Regions from separate parts of the Zhihengliuella halotolerans genome, predicted to be linked through region 3. Evidence: riboswitches for the same ligand, from Rfam matches in the RefSeq annotation. Region 3 holds a riboswitch; each other region holds the start of a gene.
The links. Region 3 has a riboswitch for thiamine pyrophosphate ahead of EV380_RS02675 (3-oxoacyl-ACP reductase). Riboswitches for the same ligand answer to the same signal wherever they lie in the genome.
Positions count from the first base shown of each region.

Region 1 (5,932 bases), 2.4 Mb from region 3:
GTTCAGGCCGATCAAGGCCACGATCGTGCCCATGACCACGGGCGGCATGAGGCGGTGGATCCAGCCCGTGCCGGCCTTCTGGACGATCAGGCCGACCAGGAACAGGGCCGCGCCGGTGACGACGATGCCGCCGAGAGCACCGCCCATGCCGTGGGTGTTCATCGCGGCGCCGACCGGCGCCAGGAACGCGAACGACGAGCCGAGGTAGCTCGGCACGCGACCCGCCGTGATGATGAGGAAGAGGATGGTGCCGACGCCGGAGAAGAGCAGCGTGGTGGTGGCCGGAAAGCCCGTGATCGCCGGGACCAGGACGGTCGCGCCGAACATGGCCATGACGTGCTGGATGCCGATGCCGGTGGTCTGCAGCCAGTTCAGGCGTTCGTCGGGGGCGACGACCGAACCGGGGCGGATGGTCTTGCCATCGCCGTGCAGCGTCCAGCCGAAGCCGAGGGGGTTGCTCATGAGGGCCTTCCGGGGGTGGTCGGGTGCGGCTGGAGGGCTCGACGCGTGGGAACGCCGCCCTATCGGCCACAGAGCATCCTACCCGGGGCCGCGGACGCCGCGCCGTGACGGGGGCCGCGGCTTGGCGGGCATACCCCGGACCCGTCTCAGGGGCGGCGCTGGGCGAAGAAGTCCATCTCCTGCCGCGAGGATTCGAGGTACGCGTCCAGCATCGCCTCGCGTTCGCGCGGGTCGGCCTGCCGGGCGAGGCGCTGCGTGATCGCGATCGCCTGCTGCGTGGCGGCGTCGAATTCCGGGGAGGAGTACATGCCCAGCCAGTCGGCATACGGGTGGTCGGGGCGGTTGGCCGCGGCCAACCGCGTCCCGATGTCCTGGTAGAGCCAGTAGCAGGGCAGGACGGCGGCCGCGACCACCGCGTAGGAGCCGATCGCGGCCGCGGACAGCAGGTGGTTCAGGTAGGAGCGGGTCTCCGCGGACGTCGGCGCTTCGCCTTCCGTCGGGGTCTCCCCGCGGGCCTCCGCCTCGGCCAACCGCGCCTGGTGCAACCCCAGCTCCACCGCCAGGCACTCGCTGGCGCTGTTCGCCCAGAACTGCTGCTCGTCCAGAGTGGGGGCCAGCTGCGCCGCCCGCGAGAGGACCTTGGAGTACGTGCGAAGGTAGATCGAGTCCTGCGCCAGGTAGTGCTCGAAGTCCGCGCGCTCGAGCGTCCCGTCGGCCAGCTGCTTAACGAACCAGACGTCGTCGATCCGCGCCCGAAGATCCTCGATGAGGTCCCACCAGTACTGCACGTCGGCGCGCGGGTCCGGGACGGACTTCCCCGCCCAGAGCTGACCGAGGTGGCCGACCGGCCCGTGACCGGAGCCGACGTCGAGATCGGCCGCGTCGCGCAGCGCCTGCGTCAGCCAGCCCTTCGCGGCCCGCAGCGCGGTGGGCCAGTCGCCGAACCGCGCGTAGAGCGTCGCCATCGCCGACGACAGCGAGCACCCGGTCCCGTGCGTGCTCGTCGTGTCCACGCGCTCGTCGTCGAGTTCCAGGACGACGCCGTCGAGTCCCACGAGCGCGTCGGGGCACCGGCCGGCGGTCGCGCCGTCGTCGTGCCCGGCGAGGTGCCCGCCCTTGGCGAGCACCAGGACGTCCGCCTGCTGGGCCAGGCGCTGGGCCTGCTCGAGGGCCTCGGGCCACGTGGTGGCCGGCTCGGTGTCGAGCAGGACGGCGAGCTCGGGCAGGTTCGGGGTGACGAGATCCGCGTGGGAGACCAGGTAGCGCAGGGCGGCGACGGTGTCGTCGTCGGTGAGCCGGTCCCCGCTCGTGGCGACCATGACCGGGTCCAGCACCACGGCGGGGCCGCCCGGTCCGCGCCGGGGTGCGAGCCACGCGCCGACGGCCTCGATGGTCTCGACGTTGGCGAGCATGCCGATCTTCACGGCGTCGACGCGGACGTCGTCGGCGATCGCGTCCAGCTGGGCGGTGACGAAGTCGGCCGGCGGCAGGTGCACGCCCGTGACCCCGCGGGTGTTCTGCGCGGTCAGGGCCGTCAGAGCGGCCATCCCGTAGCCACCGCACGCGGCGATGGACTTCAGGTCGGCCTGGATGCCGGCGCCGCCGGACGGGTCGGAACCGGCGATCGAGAGGACGTTGGGGATCTCAGACATGTGCTTGATTCCATTCGGTGACGAGGTCGGCGGCGGCCCGGGCGGGATCGTCGGCGGCGCAGATCGCGCGCACGACGGCCAGCCCGGCCGCGGAGGAGGAGCGGGCGGCGGCGGCGTCGCCCGCGGCGACCCCGCCGATCGCGACGCAGGGCAGGGGCTGGCCAGCGGCGGTGTTCAGGCCGGAGCCCGGAGATGCGTCGGCGCCCGCGCGCACGAGGTCCACGAAGCGGGCGAAGCCGTCCCAGCCGAGGGGGTCTGGATGGTCCTTCTTCGTCGGCGTCGCGCGGATCGCGCCGGTGCCCAGGTAGTCGACGGTGCCCGCGCGGAGGCTCGCGAGGTCATCGAGCTCACCCGGCTCCGATGCGCTCAGGCCCAGCACCGCGTCCGCCCCGATGAGTTCGCGCACCGCCGTAGCCGGCAGGTCGGACTGGCCGAGGTGCACGCCGTCGACGGCGGCGCCCGCGGAGCGTGCGGCGAGGAAGACGTCTACGCGGTCGTTCACCACCAGGGTGGCGCGGCCCGCGGTGTGCGCGGCGGACGCGATCGTGGCGGCCAGGAAGTCCCGGGCCGGCAGGTTCTTGGCCCGTAGCTGCACCATGCGCAAACCGCCGGCGACGGCACCGGCCACGATGTCCGCGAGTTCCCGGCCGACGGTGCTCTCAGCATCCGCGACAAGGTATATAGCCAAGTCATCTGCGGAGTACCGGCGGCTCACCGGGTGTCTCCCGCGTCCGCGCCACGAGGATTCTGGCCGATCGGCTCCGCCGCGTCCTGCACGCGGGCGACACGTGCATGCCCGCCCACGAATGCGCCGATGTCCGCGGGGGTGACGGTGGCGAGCGCGTCGAGGAACGCCGCCTGGAACGAGCCCGGCCCCGGGGTGCCTGCGGCGGCGCGCTCAGCGGCGGCGGAGTAGAAGGCGTGCGCGGCCGCCACCGATTCGACATCGGTCATCCGCTCGACCCGTCCGGTCGCGACGAAGGCCGCGATGATCGCGCCGAGAGCGCACCCGCCGCCCGTGACGCGGGTCAGCAGCTCCGAACCGCCGCCGACCCGGATCACGTCCCGGCCGTCGGTGATCAGATCGGCGGCGCCGGAGACGGCGACCACGCGAGTGGGGGCGGCGCCGTCGTGCCGGGTGGCCGTGAGCGCGAGGCGGACCGCGCCGGGGACGGCGGCGTCGACGTCGTCCGTTGCGTCCACCCCGCGCCCGCCGGAGCCGGTGCCCGCGAGGGCGAGGATCTCCGAGGCGTTGCCGCGGACGACGGCGGGGGAGTGGGTGAGCAGCTCGTGCGCGAACCGGGTGCGCAGCCCGACGGCGCCGGCGGCGACCGGATCGAGCACCCAGGGCGTGCCGTGCACGGTGGCCGCTCCGACGGCCTCGAGCATCCCGACGCGCTGGGCCTCGTGCGGGGTGCCGAGGTTGACGAGCAGGGCCGAGGCGATCGCGGCGAACTCGCCGGCCTCGCCCGGGACGTCCACCATCGCCGGGGCCGGTCCGGCGGCGAGCAGGACGTTGGCGGTGAAGTTCGCGACGACCTGATTGGTGGCGCACTGGATCAACGGGCTGGTTGCGCGCACGGCCGCGGTCAGCGCCGTTGCGCGTCGGGTGAAGCCGTCGCCCGCGGGTACGGGGTCCGACAAGGTGGGCGACATGGGAACCATGAAGCGACATCCCTCCGCTAGTACGAACTAGATCAGGTGTGTGCGGGTGTTCTCTCAGTCCCTGTGCGGGACACCCCGTGCCACTGTGTGGGCCAGCTTACGCGCCGGCGTGGCGCCGCGTCATCTCGGCCGGCTGGCGGGGCGTCACGGTGTGATTGACTACGCGCATGCCGACGAACATCGAGATCAAGGCCCGGGCCGCCGACCCGGAAGGGCTCCAGGCGGCGGTCGTCGCGATGGCGGATGCGGGGCCGGACGTCGTCGAGCAGGACGACACGTTCTTCGCGTGCCCGAACGGTCGGCTCAAGCTCCGCGTCCTCGGTTCGGCTCGCGGCGTGCTGATCTTCTACCGGCGGGCGGACGATCCTGGGCCGGCGTCGTCCTACTACGTCTGCTCGGAAACCTCCGATCCGGATGGTCTGCGCGCGGTGTTGGCCGCGGCAAACGACGAGACCGGGCGGGTGCGCAAGCGGCGGACGGTCTACCGGATCGGGCGGACACGTGTGCATCTGGACGCCGTCGAGGGGCTGGGCGACTTCGTGGAGCTGGAGGTCCCGGTCGACCACACGGCGACTCACGAGGCTGCGGTCGCTGAAGCCCACCGCCTCCTGGGCGTCCTCGGGATCGATGCCGGTTCGCTGGTGGAGGGCGCCTACGTCGATCTTCGGGCGGGCGACTGAGTCAGGCGGAAACGACCGGCTGGCGCAGGATCGTCCGCAACCGCTCCGGCGCCACCCGCCGGGCGTCGCTCAGGTAGATCTCGTGGTGGCGGCCGCTCAGCCGCAGCCCGTTCTCCGGCACGAATTCCCGGTGCATCGCCTCGAGGACGGCGGCCTCGTCGTCGTACGGGCCGACGTGAAGGGTCTGCACGCAGAGGCCCTCGGAGAGGGCCTCCAGGCGGACGTCGCCGAGGCGGGCTGGCGGGTCCTTCGCCCGCACGCGTGCGACGGCGTCGTCGTACAGGTCCGGTTCGATCCAGTCCGGGACCATGATCATCAGCGTCCACTCCCAGCGGGACTTGTCGCGCGCGGTGGTGAACGCGTCCATGTCTTCGGCCCACCACAGCCCTTCGAGTGGCGGGACGACGTAGTCGCGCCCGAGCTCCCGCTTGCTCGCGAACTTCAGGGTGTAGGCAACCGGATAGAGCGTCGCGATGGTGTCGGCGTACGCCGGTGACGTGTTCGGATCGCCGCGGCCATCGACGGCCAGGTAGCGCATCTCGGGGATCTCGAGCAGGCGGAACCGGCCCCGCGTCGCCCGGTAGGCGTCGAGGCTCTTCTTGAAGTCGATCTTCTCGGTCATGCAGGGGTCTCGGCCGTGGCAGCCACCTCGGACGCGGAGCGGAGGATGCAGAACTCGTTGCCTTCGGGGTCGGCGAGGACGACCCACCCGGTGCCCGGGCCGTACTTGCCGCGAAGATCGGCCACCTGCACGGCCCCGAGTTCGAGCAACCTGGCGAGTTCGTCGTCGCGTCCGCCCTCCCGCGGGCGCAGGTCGAAGTGGATGCGGTTCTTGACGGTCTTGGGCTCCGGTACCTGCAGGAAGAGAACGGCGGGCCCGGCGCTGGCCGGGTCGACGATGAGGCACTCGTCGTGGCCCGGAAGGTTCGGGTCAGACGGGTCGTCCGTGTAGCCGAGCACGGGTTTCCACCACTCGGACAGGGCGTGCGCATCGCGGCAGTCGATCGACGTGTGGCTGATGAAAGAGGTCATGGGGTCATTATCGTCCCGTGCGGGTGGCGACGCGAGGGTGGAAACGCGGCCCCGCCCGGCGGCCGGTAGTAGGTTGGAAGCCGAAACCCGATCCGAGGAGTCGTACATGAGCCAGTCGCCCGCCCGCCCCACCGCCCTCGTCACCGGAGCCAGCCGCGGCATCGGCGAAGCGATCGCCCGCGCGCTCGCCGACACCCACCACGTGCTCGTCGGCGGCCGCGACGAGGCCGCCGTCGCCGCCGTGGTCGCTTCGCTGCCGTCGGCCGAGCCGTGGGTCTGCGAGCTGACCGGCGACCTCGCGCCCCTCCCGGAGCGGCTCGACGTGCTGGTGCACTCCGCGGGCCTCGAGGCCTTCGGCACGGTCGAGGAGACCGCGCGCGAGGAATGGGAGCGCCTCTTCGACGTCAACGTCTTCGCCGTCGCCGAGCTGACGCGGCAGGC
Region 1 is NZ_SHLA01000001.1:3,040,530-3,046,461, forward strand. Features, by position in the region: gene EV380_RS13955 (uracil-xanthine permease family protein) at 1-462, opposite strand, end outside; gene thiD (bifunctional hydroxymethylpyrimidine kinase/phosphomethylpyrimidine kinase) at 609-2,114, opposite strand; gene EV380_RS16770 (thiamine phosphate synthase) at 2,107-2,802, opposite strand; gene thiM (hydroxyethylthiazole kinase) at 2,826-3,770, opposite strand; TPP riboswitch at 3,772-3,867, opposite strand; gene EV380_RS13975 (class IV adenylate cyclase) at 3,947-4,459, shown strand; gene EV380_RS13980 (GyrI-like domain-containing protein) at 4,461-5,081, opposite strand; gene EV380_RS13985 (VOC family protein) at 5,078-5,491, opposite strand; gene EV380_RS13990 (SDR family oxidoreductase) at 5,598-5,932, shown strand, end outside.
Region 1: linked by a shared signal. The riboswitch ahead of thiM (hydroxyethylthiazole kinase) and the one ahead of EV380_RS02675 (3-oxoacyl-ACP reductase) in region 3 are both predicted to bind thiamine pyrophosphate.

Region 2 (5,932 bases), 1.6 Mb from region 3:
CTGCACCTGATGCTGCTGGCGGCGTTCGGGGTCAAGGCGGCGGTCTTCCCGCTGTCCTTCTGGCTGCCCGACTCCTACCCGACAGCCCCGGCCCCGGTGACAGCCGTGTTCGCCGGCCTCCTGACGAAGGTCGGCGTGTACGCGATGGTGCGCACCGAGACGCTCCTGTTCCCGGGTGAGCGCATCAACACGCTGCTCATGTTCGTCGCGCTGCTGACGATGCTCGTGGGAATCCTCGGCGCCATCGCCCAGCAGGACATCAAGCGCATGCTCTCGTTCACGCTCACGAGCCACATCGGCTACATGGTCTTCGGGCTCGCCGTGGGCAATGTGGTGGCCCTCGGCGCGACCGTCTACTACGTCGCCCACCACATCATCGTCCAGACCTCGCTCTTCCTCGTCGCGGGCCTCATCGAACGCCGGGCCGGCAGCTCCAACGTCGACCGGCTGGGATCGCTCGCGAAGCTCTCGCCGCTGCTGGCCGTCCTGTTCTTCGTGCCCGCGATGAACCTGGCCGGCATCCCGCCGTTCTCCGGCTTCCTGGGCAAACTCGGTCTCATGCAGGGCGGCGTCGCCTTGGGCACGCCGGTGGCCTGGGTCCTGCTCGTCGGCGCCGCCGCGACGTCGCTGCTGACCTTGCTGGCCATCGCCCGCGTCTGGAACCGGGCGTTCTGGCGCCGCGCGGCCGACGCCGAAGACCCGGAGCCGCGGCTTCTCGACGCCCTCGAGGAGGGCACGACGACGGCGGTGGCCACCCGCCGTCGTACGCTGCCGCCGACGATGGTGGGCGCGACGGCGGCGCTCGTGCTCCTCGGCGTGGCCCTGACCGTCTTCGCGGGGCCGCTGTTCGAGTTCTCCGATCAGGCAGCGGAGAGCATGTTCGAGCGCACTCCTTACATCGAGGCGGTCCTCGGCCCCGACGCTTTCGACGGTTACGTACCGAACCCCGGCAACCCCGAGACTGTTGGAGGTGGGCGATGACGATGCCCGCCGTGTCCAACCGCCGGCGCAAGCTCCGGCACGTCGCTGCCGTACTGCGGCGACGACGCCGCAGGTTCATGGTCGAGCTGCCGCTCATCGTGGGCATGACGCTGCTGTGGGGTGCGATGTGGATCGACTTCAGCGCCGGAAACCTCGTCTTCGGCTTCCTCATCTCCCTCGGGATCGTCTCCGCGTTCAGGCTGCCGCCGGTGCACCTCTCCGGCAGGTTCAACCTCTGGCAGGCCCTGCTCTTCATCGTCCGTTTCCTCGGCAACGTCGTGGTGGCCAGCATGAACGTGTTCGCCCTGGCGGTCTTCCGCGGGCGGCGCGTCCGCTCCGCCATCGTCGGTGTGCCGCTGCGCAGCCACAACGACCTCATGGTCACCCTCGTCGCGCACACGCTCACGCTCATCCCGGGCTCGGTCGTCGTGGAAGTCGACAGGCGCTCGGCGATCCTCTACATGCACGTCCTCGATGTCGATACCGATGAGGAGGCGGAGGCCTTCCGAGCCTCGGCGCGGGCGACCGAAGCCGGTTTGATCAAGGTCATGGGCACGCGCGCAGAACTCGACGCATTGAAGAAGGAGGACGCCTGATGCTGACCGTTGCCGCCTGGATCTCGGGGATCTTGCTCGGCCTCGCCACGGTGCTCGTGATCGTGCGCATCATGCGCGGCCCGTCCATCTTGGAGCGGGCCATCGCCATGGACGTGCTGCTCGCGATCATCATCGCGGCTCTGTGCATCGACATGGCTGTCGCGGGGCATACTGACCACTTGGCGTTCGTGGTGCTCGCCTGCGTGCTCGGGTTCATCGGCTCCGTGACGATCTCGCGCTACGTGACCGATCGGAGGAACTCGTGATGTGGGAGATGATTCGCGACATCGCGACGGCGATCTGCCTGGTCGTGGGCTCGCTGATGTCCTTCGCCGCGGCGCTCGGCATGCTCCGGTTCCCGGACCTGCTCTCGCGGATGCACGCCGCGACCAAGCCGCAGGTGCTCGGCCTGCTGCTCCTCTTGATGGCGGTCGCGCTGCAGACGGGCAGCTGGGCGACCGTTCCGATCCTGATCTTCGCGTGGCTGCTGCAGCTGGTCACGGCGCCGGTCAGCGCGCACATGGTCAGCCGCGCCGGCTACCGGACCCGGCACCTGAACCGCGAGACGCTCGAGCGCGACGAACTCGACGCCGTCGTGGCCGCGCATTCCGATCGCGAGGACTGACCGGAAGGCCCGAGACCTGAAAGAGGGCGGCGGCCGCACTGCCCGTCTTCGGAGTGTGCGGCCGCCGCCCTCTTGCGTGCTAGACCTCGTCCGCGGTCCGCTTGAAGTAGGTGATGGCGCTCTCGGTGCCGCGCTCGGTCAGGACCTGGATCACCGCGGCCACGATCGCCGACGTCACGGCGAATCCGAGAGCCTGGCGCAGGCTCGACTCCGCTTGGGCTTCCTTGTCGCCGGGTTTCGGCGGCTTCTGGCCGGTGGCTTTGAGCCAGACGCTGTCGACAATCTTCGAGCCGGCGAAACCGGCGCCGAGTGAAACCGCGGTCCCGAGTAGCTTCAGAATCAGGTTCACGTGCATTACTCCCGTCGTGGCAGGGCGATTACCCGCCCAGCATAGCGCGGCGCTAGACTGGCCAGCACATCACTTACGACAGGGGAGCGTTCGCCATCGCGGCGGAACGCTGAGAGTGCGCAACGCGCAGACCCTCGAACCTGATCCGGTTAGTACCGGCGAAGGGAGTCGAGTTCTCTTGGGACGCGTCCAACGCGTCTTCCCCTCCTTGTAGTCCAAGGAGGACCATCATGAAAACAATCACGAAGCCCAGCCGGACCGGCTGGAGCGTCGCCGACATCGTCATCGCTTCCGTCATCGCGGTTGTCTCCGGCGTCATCTTCTGGGCCTGGAACTTCTCCTATGTAGGCATCCAGTTCCTGTGGGCCGGCTTCCCGCCGGCGTCCGGGCTCGTGCTGGGCATGTGGCTGTTCCCGGCCGTGCTCGGCGCCCTGATCATCCGCAAGCCCGGTGCCGCGCTCTACTGCGAGATCGTCGCCGCGGTCGTCGAAATGCTGATGGGTTCGCACTGGGGCATGACGGTGCTGCTCTCGGGACTCGTCCAGGGGCTCGGCGCTGAGGCCGCTTTCGCGGCCTTCCGCTACCGCCGCTTCGGGCTGCCCGCCGCCCTGCTCGGCGGATTCGGCGCAGCGTTGTTCGCGGCCGTCAACGCCCTGTTCATCGTCAACTGGTACCCGGCCTACACGCTGCCCATGAAGTTCGCCTACATGGGCTTCGCCGTCGTCTCGGGCCTGGTTATCGCCGGCTTCCTCTCGTGGGCTGTGACCCGCGCCCTGGCACGCACCGGCGCCCTGTCCTCGCTCGCTTCGCGCAAGGCCGCGCAGGAACCGGTTCGGGGCTGAGGTGACAACCGTCGATCCCAGCACCCGGGTCGCCGGGGCCGAAGTCGTCGCCTCGGGGTGGGGCTGGCGCCATGCGGACCGCACGACGCCGGCCGTGTCCGGCCTGGACCTGCGCGTGTCCCCGGGCGAGCGCGTCCTGCTGGTCGGCCCGTCCGGGGCCGGCAAGTCGACGCTGCTGCACGCCCTCGCGGGGGTCGTGCACGAGGACGATGAGTCCGAGGCCGCCGGCAGCCTGAGTATCGACGGGGTGCCCGCGCACGAGCTGACGGGTGCCACCGGCCTCATGCAGCAGGATCCGGAGACGCAGGTCGTCCAGTCGACGGTGGGAGACGACGTCGCCTTCGGCTGCGAGAACCACGCGGTCCCGCGCGAGCAGATCGGCCCCCGGGTCGACGCGGCCCTCGCGGCGGTCGGACTCGATGTGGACCTGCAGGCGTCGACCTCGGCGCTCTCCGGAGGCCAGAAGCAGCGGCTCGCGCTCGCGGGCCTGCTCGCGATGGCCCCGAAGCTGCTGCTGCTCGACGAACCCACCGCCAACCTCGACCCGGACGGCGTGCTCGAGGTGCGCGACGCCGTCGTGCGCGTGCTCGACGAGACCGGCGCGACGGCCGTGATCGTCGAGCACCGGCTCTCCGCGTGGGCCCCGCACGTCGACCGCGTCCTCGTCCTCGAACCCGGCGGAGGCATCGTCGCGGCCGGTACGCCCGACGAGCTCTTCGCGCCCGGCCCCGTGCGCGAGCGGCTCATCGCCGCGGGCGTCTGGGTCCCGGGCCACGTGCCCGTGCTCCCGCCAGTGTCCCCGGCGACGGGCACGACGACGGCGCTCTCCGCCCGCGGCCTCGCCGTCGGCCGCGGCAAAAACGACGCCCCGAACCTCACGGGCGTCGACCTCGAACTGACGGCCGGCCGCGCGGTCTGCGTGACGGGGCCCAACGGCGCTGGCAAGTCGACGCTCGCGCTGACGCTCGGCGGCCTGCTGCCGGAGTTCGGCGGTGAGCTCACCTACGACGGCGGCTCCGGACCGCTCGCGCGGCCGTACGCGTGGCGCGCGGCGGACCTGGTCAGCCGCATCGGCTCCGTGTTCCAGGAACCGGAGCATCAGTTCGTGGCCCCGAGCGTGCGCGAGGAACTGGAGTACGGTCAGCGTCACGCCCGCGGTGAGGACGGGCGGCCGCTCATGGACGAGGCCGAGATCGCGGCCCGCACCGACGAGCTGCTCGACCGCCTCGGGTTGACGGAGCTCGCCGAGGCCAACCCGTTCACGCTCTCGGGCGGGGAGAAGCGGCGTCTCTCCGTGGCGGCCGTCCTGGCGACCCGGCCGCGCGTGCTGATTCTCGACGAACCGACGTTCGGGCAGGACGCGAACACGTGGCGCGAGCTGGCCCTGCTGTTGCGCGCGGAGCGGGAGGCCGGGACGTCGATCGTCGCGGTCACGCACGACGAGCATTTCGCGCAGGCGATCGGCGCCGAGCAGATCGACGTGCGGGATCTGGGCGACGTCGTCGTGCCAGAGGGTCCGCAGCAGCCGCGGCTCTCGCTGGAACCGAGCCAGCGGGCGGCGCGGAGCTTCCTCGGGCGGGCGAATCCGTTGTCGAAGCTGGCCGCGATCGGGTGCGTGACGCTCGTGCTGATCGTGTCGATGGACTTCGTCAGCGCGGCCGTCGTCGTCGCCGCGACACTCATGCTGCTGCCGCTCTCCGGGGTGCGGATCCGGGATTTCCTTCTTCGTGCCTGGCCGCTTCTGGTGGCGGGTCTGTTCGCGGCGTGGGGGACCACGCTGGTGGGGGAGACTTCCGGGCGGATGCTCGTCGAGTTCGGCCCCGTGACGATCTCGACGGGGTCGCTTGAGGCGGGGCTCGCGACGGGTGTGCGCATTTTCGCCGTGGCGCTGCCGGCGGTGGTGATGATTGCCAGCACGAATCCGACGGATCTGGCGAACGCGCTCTCGCAGAAGCTGCGGCTGCCGCACCGGTTCGTGCTCGGCGCGTTGGCGGCGATGCGGCTCGTCGGGTTGCTGGCCGAGGAGTGGCAGGTGCTGTCGATGGCGCGCCGCGCGCGCGGCGTCGGCTCGCACGGCAGCGCGTGGCAGCGCACCAAGGCCAATGCGGGCCAGGCCTTCGCCCTGATCGTGCAGGCGTTGCGGCGGGCCTCGCGGCTCGCGGTCAGCATGGAGGCCAAGGGGTTCGGCGGCGACGAGCGCACCTGGGCCCGCGAGTCCACGTTCAGGCGTCGGGACGCGGTCATCGTGGTGGCCGGCGCCCTGGTCGGCGCGGCCGCCGTCGTCGCGGCGGTCGCGGCGGGCACGTGGAACGTCGTCTGGACCAACTGAGGAGTTCTGTCAGGCCGGTTGGAGGACGTGGTGCGGCGCGATCGGGCGGGCGTCCTGCCGCTCTTGGCGCGGCTGAGACGAATGCGACTTTCGCCGCGGCCTCGCGCGACCACCATGGGAATCGCGCCGCCGCCGCGAGTGCCACCGCTGCGGTCTCCTTGCCCGCCACCGCGGTCTCCCGCACCACCGCGGTCGCATCTCTTCTCGCCA
Region 2 is NZ_SHLA01000001.1:2,201,717-2,207,648, reverse strand. Features, by position in the region: gene EV380_RS10045 (Na+/H+ antiporter subunit D) at 1-981, shown strand, start outside; gene EV380_RS10040 (Na+/H+ antiporter subunit E) at 978-1,577, shown strand; gene EV380_RS10035 (MrpF/PhaF family protein) at 1,577-1,843, shown strand; gene mnhG (monovalent cation/H(+) antiporter subunit G) at 1,843-2,202, shown strand; gene EV380_RS10025 (DUF4235 domain-containing protein) at 2,282-2,551, opposite strand; TPP riboswitch at 2,622-2,735, shown strand; gene EV380_RS10020 (ECF transporter S component) at 2,782-3,393, shown strand; gene EV380_RS10015 (ATP-binding cassette domain-containing protein) at 3,395-5,722, shown strand.
Region 2: linked by a shared signal. The riboswitch ahead of EV380_RS10020 (ECF transporter S component) and the one ahead of EV380_RS02675 (3-oxoacyl-ACP reductase) in region 3 are both predicted to bind thiamine pyrophosphate.

Region 3 (5,932 bases):
CGATCTCGACGCGCAAGGTGCCGGCCGCGACCTTCTGGAGGAGCTCCTGCAGGCGCGCGCCGTCGGGGCGGACCCAGACCCAGCGTCCGCCCGCGCCCTCGACGGTCGGGTCGGCGATCGAGACGTGCCGCCCGCCTTCGGCAAGGACCGCCTGCGTCTCGGACAGGACTCCCCCGACGAAGTCGGCGACGGCCGTCACGCCGCCGGGCGCCACCGCGCGCACGCGCTCGGCCAGCCCGTCGCCGTACGTCACCGGAATGACGCCGAGTGCGCGCAGCTTCTCGTGGTTGCGCTCCGAGGCCGTGCCGATCACGGTCGCGCCGATTTCAAGCGCGAGCTGCGCGGCGAGGAATCCGACGCCGCCGGAGGCCGCGTGGATCAGGAGTGTGTCCTCCTCGGTCAGCTCGAGCGTCTCGAGCGAACGCTGGGCGGTCAGGCCCGTGAGCGGCAGGCCCGCAGCGGCGTCGTACGAGACCGATTCGGGCACGCGCGCGACGGACGTGGCCGGGAGTGCGACGAACTCGGCGAACGTGCCGCCCGAGACGACGTCCTTGCGGCCGTAGGCCGCGACGCGGTCGCCCGGGGCGAATTCCGGGGTGTCGGGGCCGACCTGCTCGACGACGCCGGAGACGTCCCAGCCCGGGATGACCGGGAAGACGGCGTCGAGCAGGCCGTCCAGGCCGCCGGCCATCAGTTTCCAATCGACGGGGTTGACCGCCGCGCGCTCGACGCGGATCAGGACCGCGCCGGGGCCGACGCTGGGGGTCGGCTGGTCGGTGAGTTCGAGGGTGTCTGGGGTGCCGTATTCACGGTAAGTCATGGCTCGCATACCCAGCACAACCGCGCGCCCGGCGCCCGCATTCCCGGCCCGGCCTGTGACTTCGCCGACGGCGGGCCGCTACCCAGCGGCGCTATCCAGCGGCGGCCGCGGCCAGGCCGGCTCGCGTCGCCGGTTCCTCCGACAGGTGCGAGCGCAAGGTGCCGGCGCCGTACTCGCGGCGGAAGCGCCCGCGCTCCTGCAGGACCGGGACCACGAGGTCGACGAAGTCCTCGATGCTCGCCGGCAGCGCTGGAGGCATCAGATTGAAGCCATCGGCGGCACCGGCGTCGATCCACCGCTCGATCTCGTCCGCGATGGCCTCGGGGGTGCCGATGAACGTGGCGTGCCCGCCACCGGCGGCGAGGTAGCCGAGCAGCTCGCGCACGGTCGGTCGGGTGCTCTCGATGATGCGAAGCACCGTCGCGTAGCGGCCCTGCGGCCCCGTGAACTCCTCGAGCGGCGGCAGCTCCGGGACGGGGGCGTCGAGCTCCCAGCCGGAGGTGTCGGTGCCGACGAAGAACGACAGTTGACGCAGGGAGTCCTCCACGGGCAGCAGCTCGTTGAGCTCCCGCTGGCGCCGCCGCGCCTCCTCGTCGGTGCGCGCGACGTACGTGACGAGGCCGGGCATGATCGTCAGGGAGTCGGGATCGCGGCCGTGGGCAGCGGCTCGGGAGCGGATGTCCTCGCGGTAGGCCCGCGCCGACTCCAGATCCCACGCCACCGCGTAGACGCCCTCAGCGTAGCGGGCGGCCAGGTCGCGCCCGGGCTCGGAGGCTCCGGCCTGGAAGAGCACGGGCCGGCCCTGCGGCGACTGCGGCACGTTGAGAGGACCAGCGACATCGAACGCGGCGCCGTGGTGGTCGAGCGGCTTCAGCAGCTCGGCGTCGACGTACTTGCCCTTACGGTCCGCGAGGATCGATTCGGATGGCCAGGAGTCCCAGAGGCCGGTGATCACGCGCACGAACTCCTCCGCCCGCGCGTAGCGCTCCTCATGGGGAGGCAGCGCCTCCATCGAGTGGTTGCGCGCCTCTGCGTCGGTCATCGAGGTCACGACGTTCACGCCGGCCCGGCCACCGGAGATGTGGTCGAGGCTCGCGAGCTGCCGGGCCGCGTTGAACGGATTCCAGAAGGTGCTGGAGATCGTCGTGACGAGGCCGATGTTCTCGGTTGCCCGGGCCATCGCGGTGAGCGTCGTGACCGGCTCCAGGTACCAGCGCGGCCCGCGGTCGAGCCCGTCGAGGCCCACCGATTGGCCGTCGGCCAGGAAGACCGCGTCAAAGAGCCCGCGCTCTGCCGTGCGGGCGAGGCCCTCCCAGTACTCGATGTCGCCGAGGCGCCCGACGCTCGAGTCCGGGTGCCGCCACGCGGCGACGTGGTGCCCGCAGCCGTGCGCGAAGAGGTTGAGGTGCACCTGCCGGACGCCGGGCATCAGTCCTTCACCAGCCCGCCGTCGATCACGAGGTTCTGCCCCGTGGCGGACCGCGCCCAGGGCGAGGCGAAGAAGAGGACGGCGTCCGCGAACTCGGCCGGCGTCGTGACCGAGCGCAGCGGGGTGCCCTCGGCGATCGCGTCGAACACGGCCTCCGGGGTCGCCGCGCTCGCGTCGGTCGTGCGCAGCAGCCCGCCGCTGACCATGTTCACGCGGATGCCGCGCGGCCCCAGGTCGGCGGCGAAGGTGCGCGTCAGGGAGAGCAGTGCCGCTTTGGCCGCGGTGTAGTCGTGGTACGGCACGACGGGGTTCTGGAAGAGGTTGGTGCCGACGTTCACGACGCGGCCGGAGCCGAGCTCCGCGAAGTCGGCCAGGGCTGCCTGGACGACGTTGATCGCGCCCTCGACGGTGCCGGAGAACTGCTGGGAGAACTCGTCGTAGGTGATCTCGTGGGCGTGCGAGCGGCCGTCGCCGTTGAAGGAGAAGTCAACCAGCGCGTTGTTGACCACGGTCGCCAGCGGTGCGCCGAACGCGGCCTTGGCCGCGGCGACGAGCGCCTCGACCTGCGCCCGGTCGCGGACGTCGGCCTGCACGGCGACGACGCGGCCGGGGTGCGCGGCGGCGAGCTCCTCGGCGGCCTGACGGCTCGCGTTGTAGCCGATGACGACCCGCGCGCCCTCGCGCAGGAACGCCTCGGTGATGGCCCGGCCCAATCCGCGCGCCCCGCCGGTCACGAGGACCACCTGGTCGGAGATCGCCGGGGCCGTCTGCTGCGCTTCCGCGGCTGTTGCTGTTGTCATGTGCTCGCCCTTCTGCTCTTGCGGCGAGGGTGCGTCTGGGGCGCCCGCGGAAGCCGGTATCACCGGGGGATGCGCGGGATCGCATCGGACATTCCCTTCGCCAGTACTAACTGGATCAGGTTCTACGGGTCGCATCTCAGCCACCGGTGGTGGCGCCCCGAGTCGTTTCCCAAGGACCGTATCACGGTGCCCGCCGCCCGCGGCCCGGGCGCGTGCCCGCTCAGGGCTGCGGCTGTGGCGCCCGCGCGGAGGCCTGCAGGCGCAGTACGACGGCGTCGAGCCAGGCCCCGACGTTCGCCCGCGCCTCGTGCGTGTCCGGGTAGCGGCACCGCAGGTGCAGTCCCGATTCGTCGAGGATGAACCACAACATGACGCCGTCGGTCGCGATGCTCGCGCCCACGTAGTGCATGTCGAGGCACTCCGGCGGCACCCGGACCGGCAGTCGGCGCAGGTCCAGCCACGAGATTGCGAACATGCCCGGCGTCGCCGGCATCCCGCCCCACGGGCGCAGCAGCTCCTCTAGGGGGTACGACCCGAGCCGCACGGCGGCCTTCACCGCACGTGCGCAGGCGCCAGGCTCCGGATCGCCCGACTCGAGCACCGAATTGGTGATGAACCAGCCCACGGAGTCGTGCCAGGCGTCGTCGTGCCGGCTGTGCACGGGGAAGACCGCACGCAGGGCGGATCCGGCGAGCTCGGCGGTCACGGCGGTCATCGCCGACACGGCCGAGGTGAGGGTCGAGACGCCGGCGGCACGGGCGCTCTCGGCGAGCGCGGCGCAGGCCGCGGTGCCGAGCACGTCGCGGACCTCGACGCGTTCGGGGTGCGGCGCGGATGGACCGAGCGGCAGCGGGAACACCGGCATGCCCCCGGCGCCGACGTGCATGATCTCGGCCCAGCGGCGGCGGACGTCCTCGGGGGCGGCGGGCCGGTCGGTGAGGGCGCGGGTGTGCTCGGCGAAGTCGGGCGCCGGCGGCAGCACGGGGCCGGCGCCGTCGTGCGTGCCGCGGAGCGCGGCAACGAGGTCGCGGACGATGACGAGCATCGACCACATGTCCACGTGGGTGTGGTCGGCGGCGACGATCACCGTGGGTCCGGCGGCGGTCTCGAGCACGCAGATCCGGTGCGACGGCGTCGAGAAGGGCGTGCAGCGGCGGTCGAAGACGTCGCGGACCGCGGCCTCGACGGCCTGGCCAGCGCCGATCGGGTGCTCTACCCAGCGGCCGGCGCCGACGTGGACCTGGTGCAGGCGGGGACCGTCGCCGTCGCCGGGGTCGACAACCGAACGCAGGGTGCCATGCCGGGCGATCACGGCCAGCCACGCCGCGGCCAAGTCGTCCTTCGAGAGCGTCTCCGCGAGGCGGAAGGACACACCCATCCACGCCCCGGGCCGCTCGCCCACGCCGACGTGGCGGCGCTGATCGAAGGACAGGGGCAACGCGCCCGCGGGAGACGAGACGGCGACGTCGTACCCGTAAAGCCGCCCGAAAGGCAGACGCAACTGCGCGATGCTGGTGAGCCGCATGCTGGTAGCCTAACCTTCAATTTCCGCACCGCGACAGCATCATGACGGGAGGCCCCATGGCGAAGTTCACGGTTCCGGGTGCCGACCTGGACGTGGAGCTCAGCGATGAGGGCGGGCATCCGGTGGTCCAGCTGCACGGCCTGACGTCCTCGCGCGCCCGCGACCGGGTGCTCGATCTGGACCTCGGCCGCGGGCTCAGCGGGACGCGGCTGTTGCGCTACGACGCGCGCGGGCACGGGCGGTCGACGGGGCGACAGGCGCCCGGCGACTACCGCTGGGAGGTGCTGGCGGAGGACCTGCTGGCCCTGCTCGAGCGTTTCTTCCCGGGCGAGGCCGTGCACGGGGTGGGGCCGTCGATGGGTGCGGCGACGCTGCTGCACGCCGCGGTGCGCGACCCGGGGCGCTTCTGCGGCCTGACCCTGCTGGTCCCGCCGACGGCGTGGCAGACGCGTGCCGCCAAGGGTGAGGACTACCGGCGGGCCGCCGCGCTCATCGAGCGGCGCGGGGCGCGCGCGTTCGTGGCCGCCGGCGCCAACGTCCCGCCGCCGCCGGCGACGGTGGGCGCACCAGCGACGGTACCCGACGTCGCCGAGCACCTGCTGCCCGCACTGTTCCGCGGGGCGGCGGACACCGATCTGCCCCCGCGCGAGACGATCGCCGGGCTCGGGGTGCCGGCAACGATCCTCGCGTGGGTCGACGACCCCGCCCACCCGCTTTCCACGGCTGAGGCGCTCGCGTCGCTGCTCCCCGAGGCGCGGCTGCAGGTCGCATCCACGCCGGACGAGGTCCGCACGTGGCCCGGAATCCTGAGCCAAGACGTCGCCCAGCACGGCTGAGCGCCCGGGCGCCGTCGTTCAGATCAGCAGGTTCGCCGCGCCGACCCCGGTCAGGACCAGGACCGCGACCTCGAAGAACCGCTGCGAGATGCGCGTCGCGAGCCAGCGACCGGCGAAAGCCCCGACCACGACGAGCGGAACCAGGGCGGCGGAGATCGCGAAGATTTGCGCATCTAGCAGGCCCAGACCGATCTGGAACGGCAGCTTGGCCAGGTTCACGGCGAAGAAGAAGTAAGCCGTGGTGCCGAGGAAGGCCTTCACGGGCAGGCGCATGGAGAGCAGGTACAGGCTCATGACCGGTCCTCCGGCGTTGGCGACCATCGTCGTGAATCCGCCGAGCGTGCCGTAACCGTAGCCGGCCGCGCGCGACGGCGATGCGACCGCGTCGGACCGGGCCTTCGCCCGTCGCTGCCACAGCGCGAAGCCCAGCAGCGCGAGCAGGATCGTCCCGATGACGCGGCGGACGACGTCGTCCGTGGAGGAGCCGAGGAACACGGCGCCGACGACCATGCCGGCCAGCAC
Region 3 is NZ_SHLA01000001.1:594,944-600,875, reverse strand. Features, by position in the region: gene EV380_RS02685 (NADP-dependent oxidoreductase) at 1-820, opposite strand, end outside; gene EV380_RS02680 (LLM class flavin-dependent oxidoreductase) at 912-2,249, opposite strand; gene EV380_RS02675 (3-oxoacyl-ACP reductase) at 2,249-3,049, opposite strand; TPP riboswitch at 3,124-3,219, opposite strand; gene EV380_RS02670 (condensation domain-containing protein) at 3,270-4,574, opposite strand; gene EV380_RS02665 (alpha/beta fold hydrolase) at 4,631-5,410, shown strand; gene EV380_RS02660 (sulfite exporter TauE/SafE family protein) at 5,429-5,932, opposite strand, start outside.